4 regions of the Pseudomonas sp. B2M1-30 genome follow, and region 4 is predicted to be linked to each of the others. Evidence: predicted binding sites of a transcription regulator. Region 4 holds the regulator's gene; each other region holds the start of a gene.
What was found. Region 4 encodes FliA, which starts transcription of late flagellar genes. Its sites were predicted from a motif close to CTAAAGTTTNNNNNNNNNNNGCCGNTAA; they were not measured.

Region 1: the regulator FliA is predicted to act here: its motif matches at 1,901-1,928, upstream of N8H74_RS02055 (methyl-accepting chemotaxis protein).
Region 2: the regulator FliA is predicted to act here: its motif matches at 2,104-2,131, upstream of N8H74_RS15995 (methyl-accepting chemotaxis protein).
Region 3: the regulator FliA is predicted to act here: its motif matches at 1,769-1,796, upstream of N8H74_RS27035 (methyl-accepting chemotaxis protein).

What each region holds. Positions count from the first base shown of each region.
Region 1 covers NZ_JAOEJT010000001.1:442,558-446,767, reverse strand. The annotation lists gene N8H74_RS02065 (NorM family multidrug efflux MATE transporter) at 1-775, opposite strand, end outside; gene N8H74_RS02060 (LysR substrate-binding domain-containing protein) at 932-1,852, shown strand; gene N8H74_RS02055 (methyl-accepting chemotaxis protein) at 2,039-4,015, shown strand; gene N8H74_RS02050 (phosphocholine cytidylyltransferase family protein) at 4,027-4,210, opposite strand, start outside.
Region 2 covers NZ_JAOEJT010000007.1:155,069-159,278, forward strand. The annotation lists gene N8H74_RS15995 (methyl-accepting chemotaxis protein) at 1-1,983, opposite strand, end outside; gene ampE (regulatory signaling modulator protein AmpE) at 2,186-3,025, opposite strand; gene ampD (1,6-anhydro-N-acetylmuramyl-L-alanine amidase AmpD) at 3,022-3,582, opposite strand; gene N8H74_RS16010 (DUF1631 domain-containing protein) at 3,647-4,210, opposite strand, start outside.
Region 3 covers NZ_JAOEJT010000020.1:56,976-61,185, reverse strand. The annotation lists gene N8H74_RS27050 (MmcQ/YjbR family DNA-binding protein) at 1-352, shown strand, start outside; gene N8H74_RS27045 (DUF1294 domain-containing protein) at 375-803, opposite strand; gene N8H74_RS27040 (undecaprenyl-diphosphate phosphatase) at 800-1,630, opposite strand; gene N8H74_RS27035 (methyl-accepting chemotaxis protein) at 1,924-3,558, shown strand; gene pnuC (nicotinamide riboside transporter PnuC) at 3,703-4,210, shown strand, end outside.
Region 4 covers NZ_JAOEJT010000011.1:101,473-105,682, reverse strand. The annotation lists gene N8H74_RS20685 (chemotaxis protein CheA) at 1-649, opposite strand, end outside; gene N8H74_RS20680 (protein phosphatase CheZ) at 689-1,477, opposite strand; gene N8H74_RS20675 (chemotaxis response regulator CheY) at 1,499-1,870, opposite strand; gene fliA (RNA polymerase sigma factor FliA) at 2,038-2,778, opposite strand; gene fleN (flagellar synthesis regulator FleN) at 2,775-3,605, opposite strand; gene flhF (flagellar biosynthesis protein FlhF) at 3,719-4,210, opposite strand, start outside.

The DNA of each region.
Region 1 (4,210 bases), on a different contig from region 4:
CGAAGGCGAACAGCCCGACTTCCACCGCGTAGGTGCCGCCGATCGGCAGACCTAGGCGCCATAGCTCTTTCAGATACTGCCGGTTTGGCCGGGACAGCCCCTGGCGCAACGGATAGGCGTCGTAAGCCGGATGCCGGCGAATGTGCCAGGCCAGCGCCAGAGCCATGCAGTTGGCGACAATGGCCGTGACCAGACCGATGCCGGTCAGGCCCAGTTTCGGCAGGCCGAACAGGCCGGTGATCAGCGCGTAATTGAGCAGAAAGTTGGCCACGGTGCCGGCCAGGCTGATGACCATCACCGGTGTCGCCCGGCCGATGGCGCTGGTGAAACCGCGCAGGGCCATGAAGCTCAGATAGCCGGGCAGGGCGAACGGCAGGGCGATCAGAAACTGTCCGGCGGCGTTGACGTTGGTTTCGGTCTGGCCGAACAGTAGCAACACCGGTTTGAGGTTCCATAGCAGCAGCCCGGCGACCAATGCCATCAGCCAGGCCAGCCACAGGCCGGCCTGGGTCAGGCGCGCGGCGCCGAGGATGTCGCCGGCACCGTGACGAATTGCCACCAGTGTGCCGACCGCCGCGATCACACCGATGCAGAAAATCGACACGAACGAGTAGGTTGCCGCGCCCAGACCGCCGCCCGCCAGCGCTTCGGGGCTCAGGCGCGCCATCATCAGGGTGTCGGTCAGCACCATCAGCATGTGCGCCAACTGCGAGGCGATCAGCGGCCCCGCCAGCCGCAGGATGGCCCAGAGTTCGGTACGCACAGGTTGCTGCATGGTCATCACCCACAAAAAAGAGGGAACAAGAGACCGTCGATTCTCGGCGTTCATCCGGCTTCGCACAAAGGGATAAAAAGGATGGGTGGCATGATTAAAACTCATCCTTGGCGGATTCTGTTAAGTTGGCTGCACCCCGCCATCGGAGCTTTGCCCATGTCCCGCCGCCTTCCTCCCCTGTATGCCCTGCGCGCATTCGAAGCGGCGGCGCGGCACAGTTCGTTCACCCGCGCCGCCGAAGAGTTGTCGATCACCCAGAGCGCAGTCAGTCGGCACATTCGTACCCTGGAAGATCATTTCGCCTGTCGGCTGTTCCACCGCAGCGGGCGCAACCTGCAACTCACCGAATCGGCGCGTCTGCTGTTGCCGGGCATCCGCGAGGGCTTCGGTGCCCTTGAGCGGGCCTGCAATACCTTGCGCGCCGAAGATGACATCCTGCGCATGAAAGCCCCGTCGACCCTGACCATGCGCTGGCTGCTGGCGCGACTCAGTCGCTTCCGTCACCTACAACCGGGCAACGAGGTGCAACTGACCAGCGCCTGGATGGACGTGGACTCGGTGGACTTCAACGATGAGCCGTTCGATTGCGCCGTGTTGCTCAGCGACGGCCATTTCCCGCCCGACTGGGAGGCCAGCCTGTTGTTCCCCGAAGAGCTGATTCCGGTGGGGGCGCCGAATCTGCTCAACGATCAACCCTGGGACGTGGCGCGGCTGGCGGCCGCCGAGTTGCTGCACCCGACCCCGGATCGCCGCGACTGGCGCAGTTGGCTGGAGCACATGGGCTTGTCCGATCAGGTGTCGCTCAAGGGCGGGCAGGTGTTCGATACCCTGGAGCTGGGGATGATCGCGGCGGCGCGCGGTTACGGCGTGTCGATGGGCGATTTGCTCATGGTGGCCGAGGATGTGGCGCAGGGACGATTGAGCCTGCCGTGGCCGACCGCCGTCGCCAGCGGTCTGAATTATTACCTGGTGTGGCCGAAAACCCGCCCCGGAGGTGAACGTTTGCGCCGCCTCAGCGACTTCCTCCAGGGCGAAGTCCGCGCCATGGCGCTGCCAGTGGTTGCGCGCCTGGGCTGAAACGTTCGAGCCCGCATAATTACGGCCATCGCATCACCCTGCTGGCGACTCAAGTATTCGCTTTTACCGCCGACTATGTGCAAGTGGAACCGTCGTGCCGGTCTCCGCGATTCACCCCCACTATTAGAAAATTTCCGAGCAAGTGCCGCGATCAAGGAGGGTCCGCCGCTCGGCCAGGAGCTGTTCATGTCTCAACCTCGCGCCCGCATCGCCTCACAGCTGGGCCTCGCGCTCGCTGTGATTCTGGCGATTGTCATCAGCGGCAGTACGGTGTTCGCCCTGCGTTCGCTGGACAACGCCAACCTCGCCACTCGTGAAGAGCACCTCGCCAGCGAAGCGCGTCTGCTCGCCGACCAGTTGAGCACTTTCCACGGCACCCTGCGCGAGAGCACCCTGCGCCTGAGCGGGCTGTTCGAGAAACGCTTCGGCAGCGGCCTGAGCGTGCATCCGGATGAGCCGGTGACCGTGGCCGGCACTCAGACGCCGGGCCTGCACCGTGGCAGCGAAGTGCTGAACAACAACTTCAAGGAAGTTGATGAGTTCAAGCAGATGACGGCCGGTGTGGCGACGATCTTCGTACGCAGCGGCGACGAGTTCATTCGGGTCAGCACCAACGTCAGCAAGCAGGATGGCAGCCGCGCCATCGGCACGTTGCTCGATCATGCCAACCCGGCTTATGCACGGCTGATGGCGGGACAGAGCTATGTCGGCCGGGCGCTGCTGTTCGAGCGTCTCTACATGTCGCAGTACACCCCGGTGCGCGATGGCAGCGGCCGAGTGATCGCGGTGTTGTACGTAGGGTTCGACTACACCGATGCACAGAAAGCGCAGCTCGATAACTTGCAGCGCTTCCGTATCGGCAAGACCGGTTCTCTGGCATTGCTCGACGAGCAGAACAAATGGATGGTGCCGCCGGCTGGTGTCCAGGTGCTGGATCAGGCCGCGACGGTGATTGGCGGTCTGGCGAAGACGCCGGGCAAGGGTTCGTTCTGGAGCGACAAGTCCGAAGACTTCTACAGCGTTGCCGTGCCGTTCGAAGGCGGGCCGTGGTCGGTGGTGGCGAGCATGCCGAAAGCCGAAATCCGCGAGGTGACCTGGAGTGTCGGCACGCAACTGGCGATCGGCAGTCTGCTGGCGATGTTGCTGGCGGTGGGTTCGGTTGTGTGGCTGCTGCGCAGCAAACTGGCCCCGTTGAGCGATCTCGTGCGTCAGGCCGAAGCCTTGGGCGCCGGTGACCTGAGCGTGCGTCTGAATGTGTCGAGCAACGATGAAATCGGGCAGTTGGCCCGCGCCTTCAACCAGATGAGCCAGGCGCTGTCGACCATGGTCGAGCACATTCGCCGCTCTTCGGAAGAGGTCAATCGCCGTGCCCAGGCGCTGTCCGGTCTGTCCGGTGGCGCTTACGAAGGCATGGAGCAGCAGTCCGGCGAAATCACCAGCATGGCCGGCGCCGTCGAAGAGTTCAGCGCCACGTCGCTGAACATCGCCGACAACATGGGCAACACCGAGCGTCTGGCTCAGGAAAACGCTCAGCAAACCCAGATCGGCCGCACCTCGATGGACGAAGCGTCGTCGTCGCTGGAACAAATCGCTGCTGCCCTGAACAGCACGGCCACGGTGATCAACACCCTTGGTCAGCGCTCCCAGGAAATCGGTGGCATCGTCGGCGTGATCACCTCGATCGCCGAGCAGACCAACCTGCTGGCGCTCAACGCCGCGATTGAAGCCGCACGCGCCGGTGAGCAGGGCCGTGGTTTTGCCGTGGTGGCGGATGAAGTGCGTAGTCTGGCGTCGCGCACGCGTCAGGCGACCGACGAAATCTCCGGCATGATCCACAGCATCCAGCAGGAAACCGGCAACGCCATCAGCACCATGGAACAGGGCAACGTGCTGATGCAGGAAGGCCTGTCGCGCAACGCCAACGTGGCGTCGGCGCTGGCGCGTATCGACGAGCAGAGCCGTTCGGCGGGTCAGCAGTTCGCGGCGATCACCACCGCGACTCAGGAGCAGAGCAGCACCGCGACCTTGCTCAGCAGCAACCTGCAAAGCATTGCGCTGGCCAACAGCGAGCAGCGCGAGGTTGTGTCGAACCTCGCGGTCACCGCCAAAGAGCTGGAGAAGCTGGCGGCGGATCTGCGCTCCGAGGTTGACCGCTTCCGCTGAGGCGGCGTGGCTTACTGATAGAGGGAGAGGTCGTCACTGGAGTCGACCTCGCCCCATTCTCCCGCGTAGGCAACAGCTTCGATCGGCACTCGACCGGCATCGATGACCCGTTGCAGGGTGTTGGTCATGTGCATGCTGTCGCGCTGCGCCGGGGTCAGTTGCGCACGCAACCGGACGACTTCCGCCCAGCCCTCG
Region 2 (4,210 bases), on a different contig from region 4:
CGAGAGCGCACGACTGGCGTCTTCGGTCTGGTGCGCGCCCTGGGCCGTGCGTTCACCGGCGCGATTGATCTCGACGATGTTCTGGTCGATGTCATGGGCCACGGCGGTCTGCTGCTCCACCGCAGCGGCAATCTGTTGATTCTGGTCGACGATCATGCCTACGGCGCCGAGGATATTTTCCAGGGCCTGCTGGACTTTTTCCGACTGCCCGACGGTGCCATTGGCCATCTGATGGCTGACACCCATGGCCTTCACCGCCGCACCGACTCCGCCATGCAGCCGGTCGATCATCTGCTCGATCTCTTCGGTCGATTGCTGGGTACGCTTGGCCAGGGTACGCACTTCGTCCGCCACCACCGCAAACCCTCGGCCCTGCTCACCAGCGCGGGCGGCTTCGATGGCCGCGTTGAGCGCCAACAGGTTGGTCTGCTCGGCGATGCTCTTGATGACCTCCAGCACGCGGCTGATCGACTGGCTGTCGCTGGCCAACTGGTTGATCACCAGCACCGACTGATCGATCTCGCCGGCCAGTGCCGCGATGCTGCCCTGCTGCGACTCCACCAGTCCGCGCCCACTGATGGTTTCGTCATTCACGCTGTGGGCGCTGCTGACCGCCGCCGCCGCGCTGCGAGCCACCTCCAGTGAAGTCGCCGACATCTGGTTCATCGCCGTCGCCACTTGTTCGATCTGGCTGCGCTGCCCGGCCACGGCCTGATTGCTTTGCGCCGAGACGCTTTCCACTTGCCCGGCCTGACGCTCGACTTCGCCGACGGTATGGCCGACGCGCTCGATCAGGTCGTGGATCTTGCGCACGGTGCCGTTGAACACCTCGCCCAACTCGCCCAGTTCATCGCGGCTGTTGGCTTTGAAATTGACCGTCATGTCCCCCGCCGCCACTTTGTCCATCATCGCGCCGAGGCGTTTGAGGGTGGTGCGGGTCGAGGCGTAGAAACCGCCGTAGAGATAGAAAATCAGCACGAACACCACCGACAGCGCCGAAGCCTGCAAGACCATGTGCGTGCGGTTTTGCGTCAGGCGCTGTTGCAACTGGCTGTCGAGGAATTTCAGGGTCGCTTCGTTGAGCTGGTAGGTCTGCGCCATCAGTGCAGTGACCTGGTCGTAGAAGCCCTGCCACGGAGCGTCGAGGGTGTCGGCCATCACCACTTGCTCCTCGAACAGCTCGCTGGCCTGCTTCAACGAAGCCTTGCTGGCGTCCGCCGGAGCGCTGAGGGATTCACGGGCGGACTTGCTCGAACCGAGGGCGTCCTGAAGTTTCAGGCCGTACTCGGCCTGGAGTTTTTCGATCTGTACCAGCAACTCATCGAAACGGGTGCTGGAGGCACTGTTGAGAAAACCCTGGCCCAGGGAATACGAGCCCATGGCCCGGCCCTCGCCGATAAGCTGGGTCACCGCCGGGGTGACGTTGGTGACCAGCTCGCTGAGTTGGCGGATGTCGCTCTGGTTGTCGCGGCTCAGACCGGCCTGGCTGGCGACGATCTGGCTGAAAATCTGCGCGCTGCCCAGCAGCTTGGCGATCAGCGCACTTTTGCTTTGCAGGGAGTTTTCCGCTTGCTGGGCCTTGAACGCGGCGATCATCTCGTCGCGCTTGCCGTCGAACACCTTGATCTGCTCCGGGTCCTCGGTCATCGCCGCCAGCCCTTGCAGCCGCGTCAATACACTTTGTTCAAGGGTGGTGATGTTCGCTTCGACATTGCCGGCCTTGCCGGACTGGCCGAGGGTGACGTTGATCTGCACCAGATTGTTCAGGGTTTCCAGATCCCGGCGCAGGGTCAGGCTGCTGCCCAGCAGATCGAGGCTTTGCAGTTCAACGCGGGTGCCCTGGAATTCGCGGTAGGAATCGCGAACCAGATAGAAGTTGGTCACCAGCATTGGCACCAGGAACAGCACGCTGATCAGGCTGAACTTCATGCCGAAGCTCAAGCGGTTCATCAGCGAGACGGCGGGATAGAGCAAGCTCTTCACTGGAAGTCTCCCTTGGTTTTTCTTGTTTTTTTATTGGCAGGCGCGGGGCGACAGCAGATAGCCACTATCGGGCGCCATCTCTGTATAGCTCAAATCGAAGGGAGGTTTTGTAACTTAAGGTTAACGGCCGGAGCGAGACGATGACTGGAGCCGGCCGTGACGAGGGAGTTGCTCCCCCGCCACCCTGAATTGCACTTCGAACTCAGTGAACCAGCACCGTCCACAAGGCAAACCCGGCATACCACAGCACCGCCGCGCGCAGCAGCAGTTCCCACAGGCAGTCGAGGGTGTTGATGCCATCCGACCCGACCACCGGAGGCGGGATCTCCCCCGCCGCCAGCCCGACCTTGTTGATCAGCTGCCCGGCGCTGATGTTCCAGTTCAGCAACTCGTGCAGCATCACCCGGCTGACCGCGACGAAGTTGCCGACCAGCGCGAGACTTGCCGCCAGCAAGCGCACCGGCACCCAGTCGAAGGCGTGGCGCAGTTGCCCGGCCCGTTCGACCACCGCCGGGTTGCGCGCATGCTCCTCGGCCAGCGCGAGCAGGCGATAACTCAGCGCCGCGACCGGGCCGAGCAGGAAGTACCAGAAAATCACCGCGAAGAAGCTTTGGTACGCCTGCCACAACAGATGCGCTTGCACCCGCTCCAGCAGTTGCTCGCCGCTGTCGGCGCAGATGTCCAGATCGCGCTTGGCGACATGCGCGGCGGCTTGCAGGTCTTCCCGGCGCCAGGCATCGCGGAACGGCCCGAGGCCACCCAGCAGGTCGCCGCGTCCCAGGCTGTAAATCACCACCAGCAGATGCACTGGCAACGCCAGCAGGCCGTAGGCCACCGGTTCCAGCACCAGCAGCAACAATCCGAGCAAAGCCACCGGCAGCAACACCAGAATCACCAGCACCAGCCACGGCTGCTGTTTCAGGCGCTGGCTGTTTTCAAGCTTGTGCAGTTCGCGGATCCATCCGCCATCGCGTTGAACCCGATGACGCAGGGCCGAGAACTTCTCGATCCACAGCGCCAGCAGTAACACCAGAAAACTCATTGTCCTTCCTCTTGTACCAGGGCCGCGCGGTAGCGTGCCCAGTCAAATGCAGGTCCCGGATCGGTCTTGCGCCCGGGTGCAATGTCGCTGTGTCCGCAGATGCGCTGGCCGGTGATCGCCGGAAACCTCGCCTGCAACTGGCGGGTCAGCGCGGTCAACGCCAGATACTGCGCATCAGTGAACGGCAGATCATCGGTGCCTTCAAGTTCGATGCCCACGGAAAAATCGTTACAGGTTTCCCGCCCCTCGAAACTCGAAACGCCGGCGTGCCACGCCCGCTCAAGACAGGAGACAAACTGGGTGACCTTGCCGTCACGTTCGATCAGAAAGTGCGCCGACACGCGCAGGTCGGCGATCCCTGCAAAGTAGGGATGCTCCGTGACATCCAGACGATTCTGGAAAAATTCCTGCACCTTGCCGGTGGCGAATTGCGCGGGTGGCAGGCTGATGTTGTGGATCACCAGCAGGGAGACTTCGCCCGCCGGGCGTTCATTGAAGTTGGGCGACGGGCAGACCTGCACCCCCTGACACCACCCGCTAGCGGGATCCAACTGCATACCGATTCCTTCAACGCCGACTGTGTTGGCGCCCAGTATGCCGTGATCGGCCCCCGGCGCGCGATCACTTGCCGCGATTGAGCCGCCGCAGATTGCCCAGCACCGACTCCAGAGCCCGGTCGAACAGCAAGGTGTCGTCCAGCGCCCGCGCCGCGCCACGACGAAACGCCTGGGCCAGGCCGATACGGCTGTGCTCCAGCACTTTCATCCCGGTGCGGTCGACGAACACGTATTTGCCGGTGGCTTCGATGATCGCCGCCAGTTTGCAGCGCAGGGTGTGTTCCTCGTCTTCCTCGAACGCCACCCAACTGCCCAGACGTAGCTGATCGACCTGACGCAGACTGGCGTCGTCCTCGGGCAGACGCGCCGCCGACAGCGTCTGCGCGCCCTCGTCGGCAATCGGCAAAACGATCCGCTGCGACACCTCGACCAGATGATCCACCTCCTGCGAAGGCTCCAGCACCCGCACATGCAGGGCTTCCAGTTCACTGAAAAATTCGCTGGTGGCAAACGGATCGAACGCCGAACTGCTCAAGCCGTTACGCAGGGACTTCAGCAGCCCCGGCACCAGATTCAGCAGCCGCAGGGCGAATTCGGGATCGTCCTGGCGCTGCACGCTCCAGATCAG
Region 3 (4,210 bases), on a different contig from region 4:
GGGAAAGATGAACGAAGCGGACGTTGCCGCGTTCTGCCTGGCACTGCCCGGCGCTCGGGAAGACTACAAGTGGGGAGGCGTGCGGGTGTTTTCGATTGCCGGCAACAAGATGTTCGCCTTGCAAGGCCTGCGCGGCGATTCGCTGGCGTTCAAGGTCGACAAGGACCTGTTTCTCGGCCATTGCGATCGCCCGGGCATCCACCCGGCGCCGTATCTGGCCCGGGCGCAATGGATCATCATGCACCCGCCCTACCCCTTGGGCGCCGAGGAGTTGCAGGGGTTGCTGCAGCGATCTCATCAATTGGTGGTGAGCAAATTGCCCAAACGCACGCAGGCGGGATTGTTGTTGTAACTGCAATCCGGTTTGGGTGGTTTCAGAACAAGGCCAGCAGGTTCGCGCCCAGGAACAGCTGATCGATCCAGAACACCTGATGCAGCGCCACGATCATCCAGAACAGGATCTGGAACGACACCTTGCGCGTCTTGTGCCGGAACACTTGCTGGGCGATCAAGGCGCCCGGCCAGCCACCGGCCAGTTCCACGGCGTGCAGGATGTTCTCCGGTGTACGCCAGGCGTCGGCGCGGGCCTTGCGCTTGTCGGCCCAATACATGAAGAACGCCAGCACGCTGACAAGGCCATAGGCCGCCAGCGGTATCAGCGAGATCCCGCGCAGCCACATCGACAGCGAGCCGAACAGCGGCAACGCGCAGACGATAACCAACACCACCAGCTTCAATTTCAGATTCTGAATATGGCCGCCGGCGGGGCCGCGATCCGGGCGGCGTGCGCGGGAATCACTCATGGCTTGGCCGCCGTCCAGTCGACCCAGCCGAACTGCCAGGTCGCCAGAATCACCAGACCGAAGACGATCCGATACCAGGCGAACGCCGCGTAGCTGTGGCTGGCAATGAACTTGAGCAAGCCGCGCACGGCAATCATGGCGAAGATGAACGCTGTGACGAAGCCGATGGCAAACACCGGAACGTCGGCCGGCACGAAGATGTGGCGGTATTTGTAGCCGGAGTATACCGCCGCCCCGACCATGGTCGGCATGGCCAGAAAGAACGAGAACTCGGTGGCCGTCTTGCGCGACAGGCCGAACAGCAGGCCGCCGATGATGGTCGAGCCGGAACGCGAAGTACCCGGAATCATCGCCAGGCACTGGGCGAAGCCGATTTTCAGCGCGTCTTTCCAGGAGATGTCGTCCACCGTTTCGGCGTGCACCTCATGCTGGCGCTGTTCGGCCCATAACATGATGATGCCGCCCACCACCAGCGCAGCGGCAACGGTGATCGGGTTGAACAGATACTGGTGAATCAGATCGGCAAAAATCACCCCCAATACCACAGCAGGCAAGAACGCGATCAGCAGGTTGGCAGTGAAACGTCGCGCACCGGGCTGGGTCGGCAAGCCGACGACGACGTCGAGGATCTTGCGGCGAAACTCCCAGACCACTGCGAGGATCGCGCCGAGCTGAATGATGATGTTGAACGCCATGGCCCGCTCGCCACCGAAGTCGAGCAAATCCGCAACAATGATCTGGTGTCCTGTACTTGAAATGGGCAAAAACTCCGTCAGCCCTTCTACAACTCCTAGAATCAGTGCCTGCAAGGCGGTCCAAAGATCCATCAATCCCCCGAAGAAGCGATGCGTTTGCATGCCCCGATAGTATTTATATAGAGCGTTCACTGCGTTCAGCGTAGCTGACTTCCCGCGCGCACAGGATCCACACGGAACAGTCAAAATTCCGTGAAAAATCAAAACCGACTCAGGTTTTTGCGTGCGGGGCCGAAATCCTATCAGACAAGCCGAAATAGCGCTGCCGCGTTATACGACTTGCGTCGCGTATGCCTCAATACCGAAACGTGGTTGGATGCTGGCGGCGACTTATTACAAGAAAAAGAATCTGGAGTGACAGCGTTATGAACAGCTTGCGCAGTGTGTCGATCAGCCGACGCTTGTGGCTCATCTTGGTTGTGGCGGTGGTCATGTTGCTGACCTTGGGCGTATTGATGCTCAAGCAGATTCACGATGACCTGTATCACGCCAAGGCTCAGAAAACCCAACATGTGGTGCAGACCGCCAGCGGCATACTGGCCTATTACCAAGGCCTGGAAGCGGCCGGCACCCTGACCCGCGATGTCGCCCAGAAACAGGCAATGAGTGCGATTCGTGGCCTGCGCTATGACCAGAACGACTATTTCTGGATCAACGACCTCACGCCCGTGATGGTCATGCACCCGGCCAATCCCAAGCTCGAAGGTCAGAACCTCTCGGCGATCCGCGATCCGGACGGCTTCGCGGTGTTCAACGAGATGGTCGCCATCGCCAAGGCCAAAGGCGCGGGCATGGTCGATTACCGCTGGCCGAAACCGGGCGCCAGCGAGCCGGTGGCCAAGACTTCCTACGTGAAACTGTTCGAACCCTGGGGCTGGATCATCGGCTCCGGCGTATACGTCGACGATGTGCAGGCGGAGTTCCAGGGCCAGGTGATCAAGGCCTCGATCGTCGGTCTGGTGATTGCGGTGATCATGGCCCTGCTGGTGATTCTGATTGCCCGCAGCATCGTTCGACCGTTGCAGGAAACCGTGAACGCCATGGCCAACATCGCCAGCGGCGAAAGCGACCTGACCCGCAGCCTGGACACCCACGGTCAGGATGAAGTCACCCAACTGGCCCATCACTTCAACGGTTTCACCGCCAAACTGCGCCGGGTGATCGGTGACTTGCAGTTGTCCGCCAGTGCCCTCGGCCAGTCGTCGAGCGAACTGGGCAACGATGCGGCCCAGGCCCAGGAACGCAGCCAGCAGCAATCGCAGCAGATGGAACTGGTGGCGACCGCGATCAATGAAGTCACTTATGGCGTGCAGGACGTGGCGAAGAACGCCGAGCACGCCGCCAGTGAAATGCGCGATGCCGAAGCCCAGGCGCAACAGGGTCAGGTCAACATCGACGGCAGCCTGCAGCAGATCGACAAGCTGTCCGGCACCATCGATCAGGCCGTGGAAGTGATCCGCACCCTGGCCGCCGAAAGCACGCAGATCGGCAGTGTTCTGGAAGTGATCCGTTCGATTGCCGAGCAGACCAACCTGCTCGCGCTCAACGCCGCGATCGAAGCGGCGCGAGCCGGTGAACAGGGTCGCGGTTTTGCGGTGGTGGCCGACGAGGTTCGCTTGCTGGCCCAGCGCACGCAGAAGTCCACGGCGGAGATCCAGAGCATGATCGAACGTCTGCAAAACCACTCCGAGGCAGCGGTAAAAGTGATCGGCGACAGCAGCAAGGCGTCGCAGTTGACCATCGAGCAGGCCGGCCTCGCCGGTGCCAGCCTGAACGCCATCGGCCAGGCCTTGCGCAACCTCAATGGCCTGAACGCCTCGATTGCCAGCGCCACCCTGCAACAGGCGCACGTGGTCGAGGACATCAACCAGAACGTCACCCAGGCGGCAGGTCTGTCCCACAGCACCGCGCTGGCGGCCGAACAATCGAGCGCAGCCAGCGTGCGACTGGGTCAGTTGAGCGAACAGTTGAACGGTTTGCTGCGTCAGTTCCGCGTATAACACAGCACCCGTGTGGGAGCGAGCCAGCTCCCACACGGGGGCTTGCTCAGGTTTCTTGCGCAAACCTCCCCGCCATCCCGAAAACTTGTCCGCGCCTCCTTTCCCGGTACAATCCGCCCCCTCTTCCCTTCTCAAGGATTGCGCATGTCCGGGCTCGAACTGTTTGCCGCCGCCCTCGGTGTGATCGCCGTCTGGCTGACGGTCAAACAGAATCCGTGGTGCTGGCCGATCGGGCTGGTCATGGTGCTGCTGTACAGCTGGATCTTCTTCGAGGTGAAGCTGTATTCGGACATGTTGCTGCAAGTGATTTATGCCGCGCTGCAAGTCTATGGCTGGTGGCAGTGGACCCGGCACGGCGCGACGCACGACGGGCGTCAGGTCAGCCGGCTCGATTCCCGATCGATTGCGCAGGCCCTGTCGGTCGGTGCTGTCGGCAGCCTGCTGCTCGGTGCGGCCATGGCCCACTGGACCGACGCCGCACAACCCTGGCTCGACGCGGCGCTGACCGGATTCAGTCTGGTCGCGCAATGGTGGATGGCGCAAAAGCGCTTGCAGTGCTGGGCACTGTGGATCGTGCTGGATGTGATCTTCGTCGGCCTGTTCCTTTATAAGGACCTCTACCTCACCGCTGCGCTGTACGCCCTGTTCACCC
Region 4 (4,210 bases):
CGGCGAACTGACCCTTGCCGTGAAGCTGGTCGAGCAGCGACTCGAACTCGGCATCGGTGATTTCATCGCTGGCCGCTTCATCGGCGCTCTGCACCGGCGCAGCCACGGCCGCCGGAGCCTCGGCTTCAGCCTTGACGGCGCTCAGCGAGTCCAGCAACTGTTCGAATTCGTTATCGGTGATGTCGCCCGAGGCTGCGTCTTCAACGACCAGTTCCTCGATCATCTCGGCCACCGGCGAGGCCACGGCTTCATCAGCCGATTGCGGCTCGGCCAGACGCGACAGCGCCGCCAGCAGTTCCGGTGTTGCAGCGGTGATCGGGCTGCGATCGCGAACTTCGCCGAACATGCTGTTCACCGAGTCCAGCGCTTCGAGTACCACGTCCATCAGTTCTGCATCTACGCGACGCTCACCCTTGCGCAGGATGTCGAACACGTTTTCGGCGATGTGACAGCACTCCACCAGCTCGTTGAGCTGAAGGAAGCCGGCGCCCCCTTTTACAGTGTGGAAACCGCGAAAAATTGCGTTGAGCAGATCCGCGTCATCCGGACGGCTTTCCAGCTCGACCAGTTGCTCGGACAGTTGCTCAAGAATCTCGCCGGCCTCAACCAGGAAATCCTGAAGGATCTCTTCATCGGCGCCGAAGCTCATTAATGGGGTGCTCCTACAGGTCTAAAAACCCAAAAAAACTCAAAATCCAAGGCTGGATAGCAAATCGTCCACATCGTCCTGACCGGACACAACGTCTTCTCGTTTATCGGCATGAATCTGCGGACCTTCACCCTGCGAGAGATGTTTTTGTGGATCTTTTTCAGCAAGCATCGCCGCACGGTCATGTTCGATGCCCGCGAAGCGGTCCACCTGACTGGCCATGAGGACGAGTTTGAGCAGGTTGCTTTCGACTTCGGTGACCAACTGGGTCACACGCTTGATCACCTGACCGGTGAGGTCCTGGTAATCCTGGGCCAGCAGAATGTCGTTCAGGTTGGCCGATACGGCGCGGTTGTCCGCGCTGCTGCGTGCCAGAAAACCGTCGACCCGGCGAGCCAGTTCACGGAACTCTTCGGCACCGACTTCGCGGCGCATGAAACGCCCCCAGTCGGCACTCAACGCCTGGGCTTCGTCAGCCAGGCCATTGACCACCGGCGTGGCGCTCTCCACCAGATCCATGGTGCGGTTGGCGGCGTTCTCGGTCAGCTTGACCACATAGCCCAGGCGTTCGGTCGCATCAGTGATCTGCGACACTTCCTCGGCTTGCGGCATGTGCGGATCGATCTGGAAATTGACGATCGCGCTGTGCAGTTCACGCGTGAGCTTGCCCACTTCCTGGTACAGGCCACGGTCGCGGGTCTGATTGAGCTCATGGATCAGTTGCACGGCTTCGCCGAACTTGCCTTTTTCAAGGCTTTCGACCAGTTCGACCGCGTGTTTTTTCAGAGTCGACTCGAAGTCGCCCTGTGAAGATTCGTTATGCTCCATAGCTCCCCCGGGGCGCGTACATCAGCCGATGCGTTCGAAAATCTTCTCGATCTTTTCTTTCAGTGCCTGAGCTGTGAAAGGTTTGACCACGTAGCCGTTAACGCCGGCCTGGGCCGCTTCGATGATCTGTTCGCGCTTGGCTTCAGCGGTCACCATCAGCACCGGCAGGTGCTTGAGCTTTTCATCGGCGCGCACGTGACGCAGCAGGTCGATGCCGGTCATGCCGGGCATGTTCCAGTCAGTCACCAGAAAGTCGATGCTGCCGCTGTTGAGCACCGGAATGGCGGTGGTGCCATCGTCCGCTTCAACGGTGTTGGTGAACCCCAGATCACGCAGCAGGTTCTTGATGATCCGCCGCATCGTCGAGAAATCGTCAACGATGAGGATTTTCATGTCTTTGTTCAATTCGACCTCCAAGCAGTCTTAAACGCGCCCAGCACCTGGACGCGCCATTTCAATCAATCCGGCAAAGCACTCAAAGACTGTCTGGAGCACAACAGATCGAGACCGGTGCCGTTCACCACCGCACCAGCCTCGTTCGCAGCGTCCCCACACCGCCCTCAGCGCGCTCGCCACTCCCCCAAACGCCCCCGCAAACGGGCCGCGCACTGGCTGTGTAACTGGCTGACCCGCGATTCACTGACGCCCAGGACTTCACCGATTTCCTTGAGGTTCAGCTCTTCGTCGTAGTACAGCGCCAACACCAGTCGCTCACGCTCCGGCAAATTGGCAATCGCGTCCGCCAGCGCGGCCTGGAATCGCTCGTCTTCCAGATCGCGCGACGGCTCCAGATGAGCACTGGCGCCATCCTCGTGCAGACCTTCGTGTTCGCCGTCCTGCAACAGGTCGTCGAAACTGAACAGCCGGCTGCCCAAGGTGTCATTCAAAATCCCGTAGTAATCGTCGAGACTCAATTGGAGTTCGGCCGCAACCTCGTGATCTTTAGCGTCACGGCCGGTTTTAGCTTCAATTGCGCGAATCGCGTCGCTGACCATACGGGTGTTGCGGTGAACCGAGCGTGGCGCCCAGTCCCCCTTGCGCACTTCATCGAGCATCGCGCCACGGATCCGGATGCCCGCGTACGTTTCGAAACTGGCGCCCTTGCTGGCGTCGTATTTGGTCGAGACTTCGAGCAGGCCGATCATCCCGGCCTGGATCAAGTCCTCGACCTGCACACTGGCCGGCAATCGCGCCAGCAAGTGGTAGGCAATGCGTTTGACCAGTGGCGCGTAACGCTCGATCAGCTCGTACTGCGCGTCACGTGCCGACTTCTTGTAGTAGTTCATACCGCTGGCGGTCATAGCACTGGCCCTGCCGTTTGCTGCACGAGGCGCTCGACGAAAAATTCGAGGTGCCCACGCGGGTTGGCGGGCAGCGGCCAGGTGTCGACCTTCTGGGCGATGGCCTTGAACGCCAGCGCGCACTTGGAACGCGGGAAGGCTTCATAGACCGCACGCTGTTTCTGCACCGCCTTGCGCACGCTTTCGTCGTAAGGCACCGCGCCCACGTATTGTAGGGCGACGTCAAGGAAGCGATCAGTGACCTTGGTCAACTTGGCGAACAGATTGCGCCCTTCCTGCGGGCTCTGCGCCATGTTGGCGAGGACGCGGAAGCGGTTCATGCCGTAGTCGCGGTTGAGCAGTTTGATCAGCGCGTAGGCGTCGGTGATGGACGTCGGTTCGTCGCAGACCACCAGCAGCACTTCCTGGGCGGCGCGGACAAAACTGACCACCGAGTCACCGATACCCGCAGCGGTGTCGATCACCAGCACGTCGAGGTTGTCACCGATATCGCTGAAGGCCTGGATCAGACCGGCATGCTGCGCCGGGCTCAGGTGAACCATGCTCTGGGTGCCGGAAGCGGCCGGCACGATGCGGATCCCGCCCGGCCCCTGCAACAGCACGTCGCGCAGCTCGCAGCGGCCTTCGATCACGTCGGCCAGTGTGCGTTTTGGCGTAAGCCCCAGCAGAACGTCGACGTTCGCCAGCCCCAGATCGGCGTCCAGCAGCATGACCCGACGGCCAAGCTCTGCCAGCGCCAGAGACAAGTTCACTGACACGTTAGTCTTGCCGACGCCACCTTTGCCGCCGGTCACCGCGATCACCTGTACGGGATGCATGCTGCCCATGTTATTTCTTTACCTTGTCTTGCATAGACGGAGGCCACATTACTGGCTGCGCGTTCACAACCGGAACAATGCGTGGCAAGCCATCGATGTAGGTACAAAAACTGTTCATTACCTCAGCCAACCTGCTTGGTCGGGCTGTGGTAGATATCAGCGAACATGTCAGCCATGGCTTCTTCGCTGGGTTCTTCCTGCATTTGCACGCTGACGGCGCGGCTGACCAGTTGATGACGGCGCGGCAGATGCAGATCATCCGGAATGCGCGGGCCATCGGTCAGGTAGGCGACCGGCAGTTCATGGCTGATCGCCAGGCTCAACACCTCGCCCAGACTGGCCGTTTCATCCAGTTTAGTCAGGATGCACCCGGCGAGCCCGCAACGCTTGTAACTGTGATAAGCGGCGGTTAGAACCTGTTTCTGGCTGGTGGTTGCCAGCACCAGATAATTTTTCGAGCGGATGCCGCGACCGGCCAGGCTTTCCAGTTGCATGCGCAGGGCCGGGTCGCTGGCCTGCAGGCCGGCGGTGTCGATCAGCACCACGCGCTTGCGCAGCAGCGGATCCAGCGCCTGCACCAGGGACTGGCCCGGGTCGACGTGGGTCACCGACAC